3 regions of the Paracoccus sp. TOH genome follow, and region 1 is predicted to be linked to each of the others. Evidence: riboswitches for the same ligand, from Rfam matches in the RefSeq annotation. Region 1 holds a riboswitch; each other region holds the start of a gene.

Region 1 (3,242 bases):
AGACGACGCTGGGCAATGCCGACAGCGCGCTGGCCAAGTTTGACGAGACCGCCGGCAAGGCCGACCGGGCGCTGGATTCCGGCACCGCGACGCTGGACGAGGTGCGCGCCTATGTCTCGGGCGACCTGCGCAGCCTGACGCAGCGCCTGGACCAGACCGCCACCACGCTGCAGACCGACCTGGCGCGGCTGAGCGCGCGCGCGGACAAAAGCCTCGACAGCCTCGACGCGGCGCTGGAGGTGGGGAACCGCACGCTCGCCTCGGCCGAGCGCGCCTTCGACAGCGCCGACCGGGTGATGAACAGCAATGTCGAGCCGGTGGTGGCCGACCTGCGCGCCACCCTGGCCAAGGCGAACGAGGCCATCGACCGCGTGGTCGCCGACCTGCCCGAGATCACCGAGCGGCTGCGCGATGCCGCCGGCAGCGCCGAGGCCGCCTTCGCCAGCCTGCGCGGGATGCTGGACAGCACCCGCGGCCCGGTGCAGGCTTTCACCCGCGAGGGACTGCCGCAATTCACCCGCATGGCCAGCGATCTGCGCGGGCTGGTGGGCAACGTGAACGAGCTGGTCTCGGCGCTGAGGCGCAACCCGTCGCAAGTCTTCTCGGGGCCGCGGGTTCCCGAGTTCCGCCGTTAAGGAGCCGCCATGCGTCTGACCGCCGCCCTTCTCGTCCTGACCCTGACCCTGCCGGGCTGCGCCGCGCTGAAGGCGCTGGAGGGCGAGCCCGACCGCGACGTGTTCGAGCTGCGCCCGCCTTCCGAGGCGCCGCGAAGCTGCGGCCGCGGCCGGCTGGCCGAACTGGTGATCGAGCCCCCCAAGGCGCGCGGCACGTTGGACACCGACCGCATCATGATCCGCCCGAACCAGTTGCAGACGCAATACCTGCCCGATGCGCGCTGGGGCGACACGGTGCCGGTGGCCCTGCAGACCCTGCTGGTGCGCGCCTTCGGCAGCTATGACGCCTTCACCCATGTCGGCCGCGCGCCGCTGGGCACGGCGGGGGATTACGCGCTGATCTCCGAGGTGCAGGATTTCAACGCCGAGGTTTCGGGCAAGGGTGCGGTGATCAGGCTGACCGTGGACGCGCAGATGGTGCGCGAGATGGATGCCAGCGTGGTCGCGCGCGGCCATTTCGCGGCCACGGCCGACGCGCCGAGCACGAAAACCGACGACCTGATCCCGGCCTTCGACGCGGCGGGCCAGCAGCTGGTGGCGCAGATGACCGACTGGGGCCTGCGCGCGGTGGGCGTCAATCCCGCCCGCTGCCGCTGAGGTTTTCCGCCGGCCCGGCCGCGCCGGCGCGGTTTCGGCAGCCGAAGCCCGGCCGCCCCTTCACCGGCGATTGACAAGCCGGGCGACAAGTGGGCATTCTCCGGCTCTCACCTGGGGGGCCCCGACAAGGGGCTGAGATACTGCTGGGCCGCAAGGCAGCGCAGGGACCCGTCGAACCTGATCCAGTTCATACTGGCGTAGGGATGGTGCGGATGCCCTTGCGGCCGGCTATCGGTCCGGCGGGTATTCTTCCCCCTTCCAGTCCGTGCTGGGTCTCCATGCTAGCGAAAGCGAGGAGCCTGACATGACCACTACCCCGACCGTGACCACCGGACCGCTGCCCGCCTCGACCAAGGTCTTCCGACCGGGCGAGATCCATTCCGACATCCGCGTGCCGATGCGCCAGATCGCGCTGCATCCCAGCGCCGGCGAGCCGCCGGTGACGGTCTATGATTCCTCGGGGCCCTATACCGATCCCGGCGCCGAGATCGCCATCGAGCGCGGTCTGCCGCGCCCGCGCGACAGCTGGATCATGGCGCGCGGCGACGTGGAATCCTATGACGGGCGGCATGTGAAACCCGAGGATAACGGCTTCGTTTCCGGCGACCGGCTGACGCCTGAATTTCCCATCCGCCACCGCCCGCTGCGGGCGCAGGGCGACCGGGCCGTCACCCAGCTTGCCTATGCCCGCGCCGGCATCGTCACCCCCGAGATGGAATTCGTGGCGATCCGCGAGAATCTGGGCCGCAAGGCGATCCGTGAGAAGCTGGCGCGCGACGGCGAGAGCTTCGGCGCCGCCGTGCCGGATTTCGTGACCCCCGAATTCGTCCGCGACGAGGTGGCGTGCGGCCGGGCGATCATCCCGGCCAACATCAACCACCCCGAACTGGAGCCGATGGCGATCGGCCGCAACTTCCTGGTCAAGATCAACGCCAATATCGGCAATTCCGCCGTCACCTCCTCGATGGCCGAGGAGGTGGAAAAGATGGTCTGGGCGATCCGCTGGGGCGCCGACACGGTGATGGATCTGTCGACCGGGCGCAACATCCACAACATCCGCGAATGGATCATCCGCAACAGCCCGGTGCCCATCGGCACGGTGCCGCTCTATCAGGCGCTGGAGAAGGTCGGCGGCGTGGCCGAGGAGCTGAGTTGGGAAGTCTTCCGCGACACGCTGATCGAACAGGCCGAACAGGGCGTGGATTATTTCACCATCCATGCCGGGCTGCGGCTGCCCCATATCCCGCTGACCGTGGACCGGGTCACCGGCATCGTCTCGCGCGGCGGCTCGATCATGGCGAAATGGTGCCTGCACCATCACCGCGAAAGTTTCCTCTATGAGCATTTCGAGGAGATCTGCGACATCTGCCGCGCCTATGACGTGTCCTTCAGCCTGGGCGACGGGCTGCGGCCGGGCTCGATCGCCGATGCCAACGACGCCGCGCAATTCGCCGAACTGGAGACGCTGGGCGAACTGACGCGCATCGCCTGGGCCCGCGATTGCCAGGTGATGATCGAGGGGCCCGGCCATGTGCCCATGCACAAGATCAAGGAGAACATGGACAAGCAGCTGGCCATCTGCGGCGAGGCGCCCTTCTACACGCTCGGGCCGCTGACCACCGACATCGCGCCGGGCTATGACCATATCACCAGCGGCATCGGCGCGGCGATGATCGGCTGGTTCGGCACGGCGATGCTGTGCTACGTCACCCCCAAGGAGCATCTGGGCCTGCCGGATCGCGACGACGTCAAGACCGGCGTCATCACCTACAAGATCGCCGCCCATGCCGCCGATCTGGCCAAGGGCCATCCGGCGGCCAGAACCCGGGACGACGCCCTGTCGCGGGCCCGCTTCGAGTTCCGCTGGGAGGACCAGTTCAACCTGTCTTTGGACCCCGATACCGCGCGCGCCTTCCACGACCAGACCCTGCCGAAGGAGGCGCACAAGCTGGCGCATTTCTGTTCGATGTG
Region 2 (3,242 bases), on a different replicon from region 1:
AGATAGAGGGAACGATCGCTGTGTTCCGACGCGGCACGGAGCCATATTCTTGCCATTTGCCAAGAGCCTGCTGACGGTTTCTGCACGTGCCTTTGACCGCTTGCACATGGAACAAATTCAACTGGGTGCGAGCAGCAACATCGGTATCTACCTCATGCCGGAGCATCTGAAGCGCCTGCATGGTGCCAAAGGGCGCTCTGCCAACTTGGTAATCGCCTCCAACCTGGAGATCTTAGAAAAACTCCAGAGAAAGGAAGTTGATCTTGCTTTCATGGAGTGGTGGGACGGCCGGAATGGATACGAGGCCAGCCTGTGGCGCACCGAGAAGCTCATTTTGATTGTTTCCCCGGATCACCGGTGGGCAAGCAAGGGTTCGATATACTCGTCTGAACTTTTCACGGAGTCGCTGATCGGAGGCGAGCGTGGAACCGGGACGGGCACTATTCTCCGCCGTGCCTTCGGTCAAAAAGCAGATCAGCTATCGATCAGCCACACAACCGGAAGCACTGAAGGGGTGAAGCGTGCGGTCAGAGCGGGACTAGGCGTATCGTTGGTGATGAAAAGCACGGTTCTCGATGAACTGGCTTCGGGTCAACTTTGTGAAGTTTCTATCAAGGGCGTAGATTTGGAGAAGCCAATTTTGGCCGTCCATCCTGTAAAGATGGAGGACGGTTCCCCGGAAGCCGAGACGCTTAGCATCCTCCTCAATGCCAAGACGGTGCCTGTTCTATGTCAGCAGGCTGCACGACCAGCCGAAGCAGCTAACTGAAAGACAGACATGGGGCCTCGAAAGAGATGTATGAACCGCAGCCGAACAGCGGCCGCGACCTTGTAGCGGCAAGATTGCGTGGCAGATGAAGCAAGAATGCCTGACACGTTGTCGGTGCTTTTCGAAGTTCATGCACCGTGGCGCGGCAAATCATCTTGCGAATCTACAGAGACTGTCAATCGGGCGGAGGCGGGGGGTGGTGCGGCCCGCAGCGCAGCGAGGACACGGCCCCCGCAGGAGCCGACGCGCCACGGGCGCGGCGCTTGCCGATTGACCGGCTCGGGCAGGTCTGTTGGGCGGAAAAACGAAAAGGATAAACCGCAGGGCGGGGGTGAGCGCGGCCCTCGGCCGCGTCGATCCCCCGGCCTGACCTTCGGATCAACCGGAGCCGCGCCGCACGCGCGGCTTGCCCTCGATCTTCATGGCCCGCAGCTATCCAAGCACGGCACCCGTGCATCAGGTCGCGCGAGCTGGACGCGCATCATGGCGCGAAGGACAGTGAGCAAGATCCTGTGGGAAGGTTCGGGCCGCGCAAGCGATCGTTCCTTGACAACGGTTCGACCTGTCAACGTAAAACACTAGCGTCGTGTGATTTGACCAGCCGTAAAGCGACGGCTGGTTAGCGGGCGAAGCAGTCAGTCCCTCCACCCGCCACGACGCGGTATTGTTGACATGTACGATACCAAGTGGCCAACCCTCATAGGGGCTGTTGCAGGTTTCAGGATGGCACGACACCGGGAACTTTAACTGTTTGGATTATCAAAGCGTCGGCTTGGTCAGGACGATTGACAATAGAGGCACCGCTGCGCATCCTTACGTCCTCACCAGGGGTGTCCCGACAAGGGGCTGAGATACTGCTGGGCCGCAAGGCAGCGCAGTGACCCTACGAACCTGATCCAGTTCATGCTGGCGTAGGGACGGTGCGGATGCCTTGCCGGTCGCATGCGACCAGTGGGGCATTCTATTCCTTCCCGTCGGTGCTGGGTCTCCAATGCTGCGACGCGAGGAGCCTCGACATGACATCTAAAGAAACCTTGACGGTCACCACCGGACCACTGCCCGCCTCTGTCAAGGTGTTCAGGCCGGGCGTGCTGCACCCCGACATCCGTGTGCCCATGCGCGAGATCGCCTTGCATCCAAGCGCGGGCGAGCCGCCGGTGACGGTCTATGACTCCTCGGGTCCCTATACCGATCCGGCCGCCGAAATCGCGATCGAACGCGGCCTTCCGCGCCTGAGGGAAGGTTGGACGATGAGGCGTGGGGACGTGGAGTCCTACGAGGGGCGGCATGTGAAGCCCGAGGACAACGGTTTTGCCTCAGGCGACCGGCTAACACCCGAGTTTCCCATCCGCCACCGCCCCTTGCGGGCGCGGAACGGGAAAGCGGTCACCCAGCTTGCCTATGCCCGCGCGGGCATTGTCACACCTGAAATGGAGTTTGTCGCGATCCGCGAGAATTTAGGCCGCACCGCGATTCGAGAAATGATGGTGCGCGACGGCGAAAACCTCGGCGCCGCCATCCCTGATTTCGTCACCCCCGAATTCGTGCGCGACGAGGTGGCGCGCGGACGGGCGGTAATCCCGGCCAATATCAACCATCCCGAAGCCGAGCCGATGATCATCGGTCGCAATTTCCTGGTCAAGATCAACGCCAATATCGGCAATTCGGCGGTAACCTTTCATCAGCCCGGCCTCGCCGAGCAGGTCCTCAGGGCGCTCCACGCCCTTCAGCAGTTCGTCCAGCAGTTCCTTGGAAATCGTCATGCATGCTTCCTTTCGAAGAAGCATGGACCGGATCGCTCATACACAGAAGATCTGACACTCTCCTGGCGTCATCTTCCGCTGACCATTGCGAGTATTCGGCCTTGGTGTAGCGGCTGGCATCCGCCTTGATCAGCGAAGCGTCCGCCCCAAAGCTCTCACCGCCCACGAGCCCCTCGACGATGCACCGCGCCAGCACTGCCTCGAAGAGCCGCCGGAACAGATCGCTCTCTCGGAACCGGCCATGCCGGTTCTTCGAGAAGGTCGAGTGGTCGGGCACCGCGTCGGTCAGATCGAGCCGGCAAAACCATCGATATGCCAGGTTGAGATGGACTTCCTCACAGAGACGCCGTTCCGACCGAATGCCAAAGGCATAGCCCACGATGAGCATCCGTATCATCAGCTCCGGATCGACCGAGGGGCGGCCAGTCGTGCTGTAGAATGGGGCGAGATGACGGCGCATGTCTCCGAGATCAACGAAGCGGTCAATGCCCCTGAGCAGATGGTCCGCCGGGACATGGTCTTCTATCGTGAACTCGTAGAACAGCGCGCCCTGCGAAACCTGCCTCGGCCCCATCATCGCCAGTTCTCCCATGCTTCAGGAGAATTGAATCAGCACCAGTGACGTCGCTCAAGCGGAGTTTTTCAACACCATCTCCGCCCTGCCGACCTTCATCCTCCGATGATGCTGCGCGATGGACGAATGGCCGGTC
Region 3 (3,242 bases), 300 kb from region 1:
CCGCCCGTCTCCAGCATGGTGGCGCCGATCATGTAGACGCCATCCCCTCGCGGAACAAGATATAGGGGGATGCGCGGATGCAGCAGGCGGATGGTGCGGGTCAGCGTCACCTCGGGGCAGCGGATCACCAGCATCTCGCCGCGCACGCCGCGCAGGTCGGGAAGCTGGTCGCGGGCGGCCAGGCCGCGGGCATCGACCACCATGCCGGCGGGCGTGCCCTCGGTTTCGATGCGGATGCCCTGCGCCTCGAGCCGGTCGCGCAGGGCCAGCAGCGCGGCGCGCGGGTTCAGATGCGCCTCGGTGGCGAAATGCAGCCCGCGCGGGAAGCGGCCGGCCAGTTCCGGCTCGAGCGTCGCGATGTCGTCGCCGCTCACCGGCCGATGCGTCTGGGTCAGGCGGGCGAAGCGGTCGAGTTCCGCCCGATCGCGCGACGGCGCCAGCACCAGCGTGCCGCGGCGGATGACCTCGGCGCCCTGCGCCTGCCACCAATCGGCGGCGTCGAGGCCGAGCCGCAGCACCACCGGTTCGGCGCTTTCGGCCTCGCAATAGGGCGCCAGCATGCCGCCGGCGCGCCAGCTGCAGGCCTGCGAGCCGGGTTTGCCGGCCGGGTCGATGATCCGGGGCAGGGTGCCGCGCGCCGCCAGTTCGGTGGCGATACACAGCCCCATCACCCCGGCGCCCAGAATGGTGATCGCAGTCATGTCCGTCTCCAGAGCGCGTGGAAATGATGCACCGGGCCATGGCCCAGCCCCACCGACAGCTCATCGGCGGCGGCGATGGCGCCTTGCAGCCAGCCATGAGCGCGGGTCACGGCATCGGGCACCGTCATGCCCTGCGCCAGCCCCGCCGCGATGGCCGAGGACAGCGAGCAGCCGGTGCCGTGGGTGTTGTGGGTCTGCTGGCGCGGCGCGGTCAGGACCAGCGGCTGCGGCCCGACCAGCAGGTCGGTGCAGGTATCCTCGGTCGCGTGGCCGCCCTTCATCAGCACATGGGCCGCACCGAGGGCGCGGAGCGCCTCGCCCTGCCGGCGCATCGCTTCGGGCGTCGCGGCGGGATCGCGCCCCAGAAGCTGCGCCGCCTCGGGCAGGTTCGGGGTCAGCACCGTCGCCAGCGGGATCAGCTGCTCGCGCAGCGCCGCGACCGCTGCCTCGGCCAAGAGCGCGTCGCCGGATTTCGCCACCATCACCGGGTCCAGCACCACCGGCACCGGGTTGTCGGCCAGCAGCGCCGCCAGCCGGTCGGCGACGACTGTGATCACATCCGCGCCGCCGACCATGCCGATCTTGACGGCGCGCACCTCGAGATCGCCGAAAACCGCGTCGATCTGCGCCGCGACCATGGCGGGGCTGACCGCCTCGACCGCCGCGACGGTGCGGGTGTTCTGCGCGGTGATCGCTGTGATCACAGAGGCGCCATAGACGCCGAGGGCCGAGAAGCTTTTCAGGTCGGCCTGGATTCCGGCGCCGCCGCCGCTGTCCGAGCCGGCGATGGTCAGCGCGATGGGATAGGGCTGCAATCCCGACATGGCCCGCCTTTCATGCGCCGGGCTGCCGGGCGTCGGGAAAGGGGACGGGTGGCGGCCGATGCACGGGTTCTGCCGCGACACTCTACCCTTCCCTCCGCCGGCATGACCCGGATCAGGTTCGATGGGTCGGTGCCCGGCACCTCTCAGCCCCGTCGCGGGACTCCCCAAGTGTATAAGTCGTGCGCGGGACACTAGGCCTTGGCCGCCGGCTTTGCAAGGGCCGGTTCCGGTCGGCCGGTTCCAGTCGGCGGGTCAGTCGCGGCCGAACAGGTCGCGGGTGTAAACCTTGTCCCGCACGTCGGCCAGCTCGGGCGACTGGCGGTTGGCGATGATCAGGTCGGCCCGGGCCTTGAAGGCGTCCAGGTCGCGCACCACCGGGCTGTTGAAGAAATCCTCGCCGGTCAGCACGGGTTCGTAGACGATGCAGGGGATGCCCCTGGCCTTGATCCGCTTCATGATGCCCTGGATCGAGCTGTCGCGGTAATTGTCGGAACCCGCCTTCATCACCAGCCGATAGACGCCGACCAGCCGGGGCTTGCGGGCGATGATCTGCTCGGCGATGAAATCCTTGCGGGTGCGGTTGCTGTCCACCACCGCCGCGATCAGGCTTTGCGGCACCTGGTCGTAATTGGCCAGCAATTGCTTGGTGTCCTTGGGCAGGCAGTAGCCGCCATAGCCGAAGCTGGGATTGTTGTAATGGTCGCCGATGCGCGGGTCGAGGCCGACGCCCTCGATGATCTCGCGCGGGTCGAGACCGCGCGCCACGGCATAGCTGTCCAGCTCGTTGAAATAGGCGACGCGCATGGCAAGGTAGGTGTTCGAGAACAGCTTGATCGCCTCGGCTTCGGTCGAGCCGGTGAACAGCACCGGCATGTCCTTGCGGATCGCGCCCTCGGCCAGCAGCTCGGCCAGCCGCTGCGCCGCCGGGCCGTGGTCGCCGACCACGATGCGCGAGGGATGCAGGTTGTCGTAAAGCGCCCGCCCCTCGCGCAGGAATTCGGGCGAGAACAGGATGCCCGCATGGCCGGTCTCGTCCCGCATGCGCTGGGTGAAGCCCACCGGCACGGTGGACTTGACGACGATGGTGGCTTGCGGCGCGTGGCGGCGGGCCAGTGCGATCACGCTTTCGACGCTGGAAGTGTCGAAGCGGTTCGAGCGCGAATCGTAATTCGTCGGCGTGGCGATGATGACGAATTCCGCCCCCGCCAGCGCCTCGGCCGCGTCGTCGGTCGCGCGCAGCTTCAGCGGTTTCCCGGCCAGCCAGGCCGAGATGTCGGCATCCTCGATGGGCGAGCGGCCCCCGTTCACCTGGGCCACCCGGGCGGCGTCCACATCCAGCGCCATGACCTGGTGGTGCTGCGCCAGCAGCACGGCGACCGACATGCCCACATAGCCCAGCCCGGCAACCGCAATCGTCATCTGTTCCGCCTTCCTGCGTTTCGGACCGGCTTAGCACGGGTTACGGCCCTGCAGAAGCGGGTGCGTGCCCGGCCGGCAGATCGGCGCCTTTGTCATGGATCGTGCGGCCTTTCCCGATTAGATGGCGGCAGCAGAGCCGAAGGCGAGGAAAGGCAAGCGATGAAACATGTGATCTTCGACCTGGGCGGGGTGCTGATCGACTGGGATCCGGCCCTGGCCTTTGCCGATGTCTTCACCGACCGGGCGGCGGCCGAGACCTGGATGGAGCGCATCGGCTTCCCGGCCTGGAACCGGCTGC

Evidence for each region. A riboswitch is a leader RNA that binds a small molecule or an ion and turns the genes downstream of it on or off. The one in region 1 is predicted to bind thiamine pyrophosphate.
Region 2: it holds a riboswitch for thiamine pyrophosphate, as region 1 does, so the genes downstream of both, NBE95_RS13960 (phosphomethylpyrimidine synthase ThiC) here and thiC (phosphomethylpyrimidine synthase ThiC) in region 1, are expected to answer to the same signal.
Region 3: it holds a riboswitch for thiamine pyrophosphate, as region 1 does, so the genes downstream of both, thiD (bifunctional hydroxymethylpyrimidine kinase/phosphomethylpyrimidine kinase) here and thiC (phosphomethylpyrimidine synthase ThiC) in region 1, are expected to answer to the same signal.

The regions. Positions count from the first base shown of each region.
Region 1 covers NZ_CP098360.1:1,221,092-1,224,333, reverse strand. Annotated here, with positions in the region: gene NBE95_RS06065 (MlaD family protein) at 1-635, shown strand, start outside; gene NBE95_RS06060 (ABC-type transport auxiliary lipoprotein family protein) at 645-1,271, shown strand; TPP riboswitch at 1,374-1,493, shown strand; gene thiC (phosphomethylpyrimidine synthase ThiC) at 1,576-3,242, shown strand, end outside.
Region 2 covers NZ_CP098361.1:674,852-678,093, forward strand. Annotated here, with positions in the region: gene NBE95_RS13955 (LysR family transcriptional regulator) at 1-769, shown strand, start outside; TPP riboswitch at 1,586-1,705, shown strand; partial or broken gene NBE95_RS13960 (phosphomethylpyrimidine synthase ThiC) at 1,786-2,445, shown strand; partial or broken gene NBE95_RS13965 (transposase) at 2,642-3,109, opposite strand.
Region 3 covers NZ_CP098360.1:921,858-925,099, forward strand. Annotated here, with positions in the region: gene NBE95_RS04520 (FAD-dependent oxidoreductase) at 1-701, opposite strand, end outside; gene thiD (bifunctional hydroxymethylpyrimidine kinase/phosphomethylpyrimidine kinase) at 698-1,525, opposite strand; TPP riboswitch at 1,598-1,702, opposite strand; gene NBE95_RS04530 (nucleotide sugar dehydrogenase) at 1,778-2,944, opposite strand; gene NBE95_RS04535 (HAD family phosphatase) at 3,104-3,242, shown strand, end outside.